Regions from separate parts of the Mesorhizobium sp. M7D.F.Ca.US.004.03.1.1 genome, predicted to be linked through region 2. Evidence: riboswitches for the same ligand, from Rfam matches in the RefSeq annotation. Region 2 holds a riboswitch; the other holds the start of a gene.
The links. Region 2 has a riboswitch for thiamine pyrophosphate ahead of thiC (phosphomethylpyrimidine synthase ThiC). Riboswitches for the same ligand answer to the same signal wherever they lie in the genome.
Positions count from the first base shown of each region.

Region 1: it holds a riboswitch for thiamine pyrophosphate, as region 2 does, so the genes downstream of both, EN935_RS08840 (YkoF family thiamine/hydroxymethylpyrimidine-binding protein) here and thiC (phosphomethylpyrimidine synthase ThiC) in region 2, are expected to answer to the same signal.

Region 1 covers NZ_RZQG01000099.1:27-4,234, forward strand. The annotation lists partial or broken gene EN935_RS08830 (ATP-binding cassette domain-containing protein) at 1-412, opposite strand, end outside; gene EN935_RS08835 (ABC transporter permease) at 409-1,224, opposite strand; gene EN935_RS08840 (YkoF family thiamine/hydroxymethylpyrimidine-binding protein) at 1,266-1,874, opposite strand; TPP riboswitch at 1,865-1,978, opposite strand; gene EN935_RS08845 (LysR family transcriptional regulator) at 2,142-3,059, opposite strand; gene EN935_RS08850 (SDR family NAD(P)-dependent oxidoreductase) at 3,205-3,942, shown strand; gene msrA (peptide-methionine (S)-S-oxide reductase MsrA) at 4,196-4,208, opposite strand, start outside.
Region 2 covers NZ_RZQG01000273.1:760-4,967, reverse strand. The annotation lists gene EN935_RS16840 (metallophosphoesterase) at 1-750, opposite strand, end outside; gene EN935_RS16835 (hypothetical protein) at 1,242-1,505, shown strand; TPP riboswitch at 1,823-1,939, shown strand; gene thiC (phosphomethylpyrimidine synthase ThiC) at 2,043-3,878, shown strand; gene thiO (glycine oxidase ThiO) at 3,875-4,208, shown strand, end outside.

The DNA.
Region 1 (4,208 bases), on a different contig from region 2:
CGCGCTGGCGCATGCCGCCCGAGAGCTGCGCGGGAAAATGCCGCTCGAAGCCGGCAAGCCCGAACTCGGCAAACAGCGGCGCGACGCGCGCCCGCGCCGCCTTGCGCCTGATGCCCTGCACTTCGAGCCCGAGCGTCGCGTTGTCGAGGATGCGTCGCCAAGGCATCAGCGCGTCGCGTTGCGGCATGAAGGCGAAGTGCCTGCCGTGGTCATCGAGCGGCGCGCCGTCGAAGAACATCTCGCCCTCGCCATGCTCGGCGCCGGTCAGAAGCTGGAACAGCGTCGACTTGCCGGCGCCCGAGGGCCCGAGGATCGAGACGAATTCACCAGCGTCGACACTCAGCGAAATATCGGCCAGCACATCGAGCCCGCCGAACGCTTTGCGCACATGCCGCAACTCGAGCCGGCTCATCGCCACGGCCTCTTCCCTGCGGTTTCCTTGCCGGCGCGCTCCCAGGGCATGGCCAGGCGCTGCAGCAGCACAGTCAACCCGAACAGGACAAGTGTCAGCGCGGCGCTGGCACCGACGGCGGCCAGCACCAGGTCGGGGCGAAAATTGTTCTTGGCGTTGAGCATGTAGATGCCCAACCCCTTCGCGGCGCCGGCATATTCGGCGAAGATGGCGCCGACCACCGCATAGGTGATGGAGATCCTCAGGCCAGCGAAGAAATAAGGCAGCGCCGAAGGCAGCCGCGCCAGCACGAAGATGCGCCAGCGCCCTGCCCCCATCGCGCGCAGCATTTGCCCGACCTCGGCCTCGGTCGCCTCATAGCCCTCGACCAATGCCACCAGCATCGGAAAGAAGGTGACCAGCGCCACCAGCATGATCTTGGGCGCCAGTCCGAAGCCGAACCACAGCACCACCAGCGGCGCAATCGCCACCAGCGGCAAGGTCTGGCTGACAATGAAGACGGGAAACAGCGCACGCCGCAGCGGCTGGAAGAAGTCGACCAGCATCGACAGCGCAAAGGCGGCGCTGAGCGAGCAGGCAAAGCCAAGCAGCGTGGCGCGGATGGTCGGAATGGCGTTGTCGACCAGCGCCTCGCGATTGAGCATCGCTTGCTCGAAGACACGCGACGGCGCCGGTAGTATCGTCGGCTTGATGCCGGAATAGCTGGCATAAAGCTCCCATGCCAGCAGGAGCAGCCCGACCGAGATAATGGCCGGTCCCGCCTTGACAAGAAGGCTCGCGATCGGGCGCGAAGCGACGGATGATGAGGCCACTGGAGATAACCTTTGACGGCCGCGCGGAGGCGGCGGCAGCTTCAGACCGCCGACGGGCTGTTGGCCGAGACCGTGACGTCGAGGGTTACGTGGCCGGCGCCTGGTCCGAAGCGGCAGAAAGCCTCGTCCAGCGCCGAAAAGATCGCGCCGGCATCACCGCGCAATTTCGTGCAGAAATGCTTGGAACGTTCATAGACGCCGGACTGCTTGAGAAAGTCGATGCAGCCGTAGATCTCGTCCATGTGGTCGTCGGTGCCCATCACATAGAGCGAGAACTGCGCTGCCGCCGGCTGGCCGGTGGCAGCTGCATTGTGCACCGCCGCGATGGCCGCATCCTTGCGCGGACCGAGTGGCCCGACAGGCCCGCCAAGTGCATCGGAGCGGCAGATCGGATCATCCGGCTCGCCAGGGCAGCCGCGCGAGATGGTGGCCGACAACACGCAATGTTTGCCGCTGCGCGCCGCCGCCACGAAGAGGTCGCGCATGGCGGGAAACAGCACTTCGGGCGGCCCGACCAGCAAGGTCGAGATGTCGTCGGTCTCGATCCTGAGCTTGTCACGCCAGGGATCGAGCGCGCCAAGCGCGCCAAGGATGACGCCGACGAAATCGTCGGCCATGGGATATAGGGAAATCTGTGCGCCTGAAAACATCGCCCGCCTCGCTCCGCTGGTATTACCCAGATCAGCTTCTAGGGTCTGTGGGCTTGCCGCCCCCGTCTCAGCCCCGACCGTACGGAGCACCCCTGTGGATGCGCGGGTTAAAGCACCATTCGAGCTGAAGTGAAAGCCGTTTTTTCAGCGCACTGCGCCAAAAGCATTGCGCCAGACATGGTGCTGCCTGAGCGGGATTATCGGGCACCCTCGCTGCCGCGAGCGGTTCTCTCCACAGTCGCGATGCAATCACCTTCGTGCACGCCGTCAACCACCTGACCGTGTTTGGCCGGCATGCGCATGCCGCAGGAAATCGACGAAGGCGCGCACGGTCGGCGGCGTATGGCGCTGCTTCTGGTAGCTGAGGAACCAGCCCGGAAAAGTCGCGCACCACTCATCCAGCAGCGAGACCAGTTTGCCGGCGTCGATCAGCGGACGCACCAGCTCTTCCGCCCAGAAGGCGATGCCGACGCCCTGCACCGCGGCGGCAACGGCCATGTCGCGGCTGGAGACGACCAGCGGACCATCGACCGCGACCGAGAACCATTGGCCACCCCTGGCGAATTCCCATGTGTAAAGGCCGGCGCTGCCCGGCCGGCGCCAGTTGATACAGCGGTGCTGGAGCAGATCCGCGGGTGCTGACGGTGATCCGTGACGGGCGATGTAGTCCGGCGAGGCCACGGCGAGTTGGCGCTGCGCGCCGCCAAGCGGCACCGCAACCATATCGGCTTCGAGAAATTCGCCAAGCCTGGCGCTGACATCATAGCCGGCCTCGACACTATCGATGGCGGCATCGTCGATCGTAACATCGAGCACGATGTCCGGCCATGTCTGATAAAAACGACCGAGCACCGGCTCCAGATAGGTGGCGGCGGCGACGCTAGGCATATGGACACGCAAGATGCCGGCCGGCGTGTCACGCAAGGCGGCGGCATCGCCGAGCGCCGCCTCCATCTCGGCCATGGCCGGCGCGAAGCGCGCGTGCAGGCGCGCGCCGGCTTCGGTCAGCGAGAGACTGCGGGTCGTGCGGTTGAGCAGGCGCAAGCCAAGCCGCGCTTCGAGCTGGCGGATCATCTGGCTGAGCGTCGATGCCGAAATCCGGAGATCTTCCGCGGCACGAGCAAAATTGCCATGCGCGACGACAGTGGCAAAGGCCTTCAGCTCCGCATAGTCACTTCCGCGCATTATGCCATATTCTCCAATGAGTATGATGGAATTCTATCGCATTTTCCGTAGGGGGTCTGCTGCCTAGCTTGAGGACATGTCTCGAACGTCGCCGATCATCGGCATCGAGCTCATCTGAATCTCCCTCTGAGCAGGAGCGACGAACATGTGGAAACTCAACGGAAAAATCGCCTTGGTGACCGGCGCCTCCTCCGGCATCGGGATGGCAACAGCACTTGCGCTTGCAGCGCAAGGCGCGGTCGTTGCCATTGCGGCGCGGCGCCGGCAGCGGCTTGACGATCTGGCCAAGCGCATCCGCGACGTCGGCGGCGAGGCGCTCGCGATCGGGGCCGACATCGCCGACGAGGAGCAGGCAACCGCGATGGTCAGTCGCGTGCTGGAAAGCTATGGCCGACTTGACATGCTGTTCAATGTCGCCGGCGTCGGCGTCGCGGCCCCCTTCCAGAACACCACCACCAGCGAATACCGGGCGATGGTCGACATCAACATTCTGGGTTTGCTCTATACGATCAACGCAGCGCTGCCGGCGATGAAACGGCAGGGTTCGGGCCATATCGTCATCGTCTCGTCGGGCACCGGCCGCTACATCCACCCTTCGGTCGTCTATTCCGGCACCAAGCACGCGGCCAGCGCCATGGCGGAATCGCTGCGCCGCGAAATCGGCAAGAACGGCATCCGCGTCACCGTGATCGAGCCAGGCGCGGTCAAAACCGAGTTCACGGCCAACATGCGCGATGACGTGCGCCTGGCGGTAGAGCAAAGACTGGGCGACATGGAACAGCTGGAGAGCGAGGATATCGCCGCTGCGATGCTCTACGCGGTTTCACAGCCACCAAGGGTCAACGTCAACATCCTGACGCTCTACCCGACGCAGCAGGCATGAAAACCCGCAGCCCGTCCCCAGTCGCGATCGATTGCCCGTGGCGTATGAAAGTGGCGCCAGTGGGCCTTATGGGGGGAAGCCTAACAGGGCGGCTAGTAGAAATGTTCAGTTTGGGCAGTTATAAGGTTTCGCAATTTTCTTATAACGCTTGAACTTGGGGGACGCGACAAGGCGCGCTGACTGAAGGTGTTTGGGATGTACGATGCGCCGCTCGACGACCTCGTCGAGCGGCAATGCATGGCGGCTCCGAACCCTACGAAACAGCC
Region 2 (4,208 bases):
TATGATGCCGTAACGCATGTCGGGCTGCTGGAGCAATTCCTGTAGGCCTGCAAGCATCTCACGCGAGATGTATGGCGTGTCCATCTGACCGTAATACTCGTCGTCGGACGCCTCCTTGTCTGGATCGCTGGGAGGTGTCGCGGGCGAATGTCCCGAGATGTCCGGCGAGCCGAGATCTAGAGGCTCTGTAGAAGGACTGAGTGCCTCGAGACGATCACGAAGGAACGCGGGAAGGTTTTGAAGCTCCCAACTGCCTATCGCTGTGTTGACGAGGATGAAGTTTGCGCCTGCGGATCCTGTCGGAAGTCTGAAGTGCACGGGTTGGTCCACGGGAACGGTCTGCCAACCCAAGCGGGCGGCTAAACTCGCCATTTCGCTGAATTTCTCAGTCGGTCCAAGTTCGCGCGCGTCATCACGGTTCACATCGTGATTTCCCGGTACGAATATCAACGGAAGCGCCTTTGAACTGCGTCCCTGTGCGCGGCAGAGCAACGTGAAATGCTGGAATGCCGAAGCAATGAAGGTCTTGTCGCCACGGCTCGTGAAATCCCCCATGAAGGCGATCGAATCCAAGGGCTTCGAAGTCGTCAGCCGCCGAAGTTTCGTCAAGACGGCACGCAGCGAAGACGCGCGTAGCTTCTGCGTTATTTTCGGAGCGAACTTGCTATCCTTGGCATCGATGTTGCTAGAGGAAGGATGCCAGTCCGGATAGTGAATATCGCCTACTTGAAGGATTCGCACCCGCCGCATAACTCGCCCCCCTGCCGAGAGCCATAGACTAATCCGTTCGCTTTTGCCAAGCGCGAACGATCATCCGCAGTGTCCTTAACGAGGTAGCCTGCACTTTTCGAGAATTGCCACGGCGGCTATTTTTCGGCTGTGAAGCACACGAGACCCGTGACGTGAGACCCAGTTGCTCAATGCCCAGTTGCTCAATGAGCTTTCTTACGAATAAGGGAGAATTTCCGCGGCCGGACTATCTCTGAGCGAGCGTGCATGACTGCCAACGGAAGGTCTTGCACGCACCCTTGCGATCTTGAGCAATGGTCGCCATGACTTTCTTCTTGCAGGCTTTTGAGTGGCCCAGCCTGCGATCACCAGACCCCACCGATTCTAAAGAGCGTGGCAGATGGGATAGTCGAGGTTGCCCGTGCACAGTCACGCTCAGGGCTTGCGCCGCCCAGAGGACACGCTGAAAAGGCAGATTGGGGCGCAAGCACGCCATTCACGAGAGGTTCGACATGAAGACCATGCAAGAAAAAGACATTCCGGCATTCGTACAAGCAGTTGTGGACGCCGGCTGCAAAATTTGCGCGATTGGCAACTTGGGATACGTCTTTGGCGATGCTGATTTCACGCCAGCGCAACGGAGGGCCGTCGAGCCACAGCTGCGTAGGATTGCTGAAATCTACGGCGAACGCGATCATCTCATGAACGAGATAGCTGTATATCTGCGGTCGATCGGACGCCATGTCGAGGTTGAGCCGAAGACAGGTATTTCCTGATGGCCGTGATCGCGAGAAGCCGTCTTCCAACCTCTGAATCCTAAAGGAGGTGACCCCCAAGGCCGTTCGTCACCTTCGACCAGAATAACCACATCCGTGACCGCCTGAGCTACTTGGTCGATACGCGCACATGGCCAATACAGTTTCTCCATCCTTCACGAAGCGAATGAGGCTTTGGCCATTCAGCCCCGGTCTACGGGGCGTGACTTGTCCCCGATGCATGCGCGAGCTCTCCGCCCGGCTGGCCGCCGGTCGTCGCCACCGGCCGAAGGCGCCCGAATGCGCTTGACAAGATAGCGTCAGCCCGTTCAACCTAAGGCATTCACCAGGGGAGTCCCGGCAAGGGGCTGAGATACTGCTGGCTTTCGCGGCGCAGTGACCCGTTGAACCTGATCCAGTTCATACTGGCGTAGGGACGGTGCAAGCGCTTTGCGGGAGTTTACGCCCGAGGTCCTGTTGCAGCAGGTCTACAGAAGCGTCTTTTCATCCTTCCGGCACAGAACTGGGTCTCCAATGCATGAGCAAAGGAGCCTCACGATGAATGCCCTCACCCCCGCCGTATCGACGGGACCACTGCCCGCCTCGCGGAAAATCCACAAGCCCGGCGTCCTCTACCCGCAGATCAGGGTGCCGATGCGCGAGATTTCCGTCCATCCGACGGCCGGCGAACCGCCCGTCACCGTCTACGATCCGTCCGGCCCCTACACCGATCCATCAGTCGAAACCAGCATCGAAAAAGGCCTTGCCCGGCTTCGCCACGAATGGGTCACGGCGCGTGGCGATGTCGAAGCCTATGACGGCCGCCACGTCCGGCCGGAAGACAATGGATTCGCCACCGGCGAGCGCCTGACACCGGAATTTCCGATACGCAATCGGCCGCTCAAGGCCAAGCAGGGCAAGGCGGTGACCCAACTTGCCTATGCGCGCGCCGGCATCATCACGCCAGAAATGGAGTTCGTAGCCATCCGCGAGAATCTCGGCCGCGAGGTGATGCGCGGCAAGCTGCAACGCGACGGCGAAGCCTTCGGCGCGGCGATCCCAGATTTCGTCACACCCGAATTCGTGCGCGACGAGGTGGCGCGCGGGCGCGCAATCATTCCCGCCAACATCAATCATCCCGAGAGCGAGCCGATGATCATCGGTCGCAATTTTCTGGTCAAGATCAACGCCAACATCGGTAACTCGGCTGTCACATCGTCGATGGCCGAAGAGGTCGAAAAAATGGTCTGGGCTATCCGCTGGGGCGCGGACACGGTGATGGACCTGTCGACCGGCCGCAACATCCACAACATCCGCGACTGGATCGTGCGCAATGCGCCGGTGCCGATCGGTACGGTGCCGCTCTATCAGGCGCTGGAAAAGGTCAACGGCATCGCCGAGGATCTGAACTGGGAGGTCTACCGCGACACGCTGATCGAGCAGGCCGAGCAAGGCGTCGACTATTTCACCATCCACGCCGGCGTGCGGCTGCACTACATCCCGCTGACCGTCGACCGGGTCACGGGCATCGTCTCGCGCGGCGGCTCGATCATGGCCAAATGGTGCCTGCACCATCACCGGGAGAGCTTCCTCTACGAGCATTTCGAGGAGATCTGCGACATCGCCAGAGCCTATGACGTCTCCTTCTCGCTCGGCGACGGCCTTCGTCCCGGTTCAATCGCCGATGCGAACGACGCGGCGCAATTCGCCGAACTGGAAACACTTGGAGAACTCACCAAGATTGCCTGGGCAAAGGACTGCCAGGTGATGATCGAAGGCCCGGGCCATGTCCCCATGCACAAGATCAAGCAGAACATGGACAAGCAGCTCGCAGTGTGCGGTGAGGCGCCGTTCTACACGTTGGGGCCGCTGACGACCGACATCGCGCCGGGCTATGACCACATCACCTCAGGGATAGGTGCCGCCATGATAGGCTGGTTCGGCACCGCAATGCTTTGCTACGTCACGCCGAAAGAGCATCTCGGCCTTCCCGACCGCAACGACGTCAAGATTGGCGTGATCACCTACAAGATAGCCGCCCATGCAGCCGATCTGGCGAAGGGCCATCCGGCAGCGAAAACCAGGGATGATGCCCTTTCGCGCGCGCGCTTCGAGTTCCGCTGGGAGGACCAGTTCAACCTGTCGCTCGACCCCGAAACCGCACGGTCCTTCCACGACCAGACCTTGCCCAAGGAGGCGCACAAGCTGGCACATTTTTGTTCGATGTGCGGGCCGAAATTCTGCTCCATGCGCATTTCCCACGACATCCGTGCCGAGGCCCAGAAGGAAGGCATGGCGGCAATGGCGGCAAAATACCGGGAGGGCGGCGATCTCTACATGCAGGCGGACGAGACTGGCGTACCGGTCGTGCCAGAGGCTCCCAAACCATCATGAGGGTGCTCGTCAAAGGGGCCGGCGTTGCCGGCCTCACCGTCGCTTTCGAACTCGCCGCCCGCGGCGCGACGGTCACCGTCGCCGAGATGCGGCATGGCCTTGGTGGCAACGCGTCGTGGTTCGCCGGCGGCATGCTGGCGCCATGGTGCGAGCGCGAAAGCGCGGAGCAGCCGGTGCTGGATCTCGGACGCGATGCTGCCGACTGGTGGGATGCGGTGCTGTCGGGTCAGGTGACACGGGCCGGGACATTGGTCGTGGCCGCGCCGCGTGATGCCGGTGAGCTTGACCGGTTCGCCAGTCGCACGTCAGGGCATCGGCGCGTCGATGAAA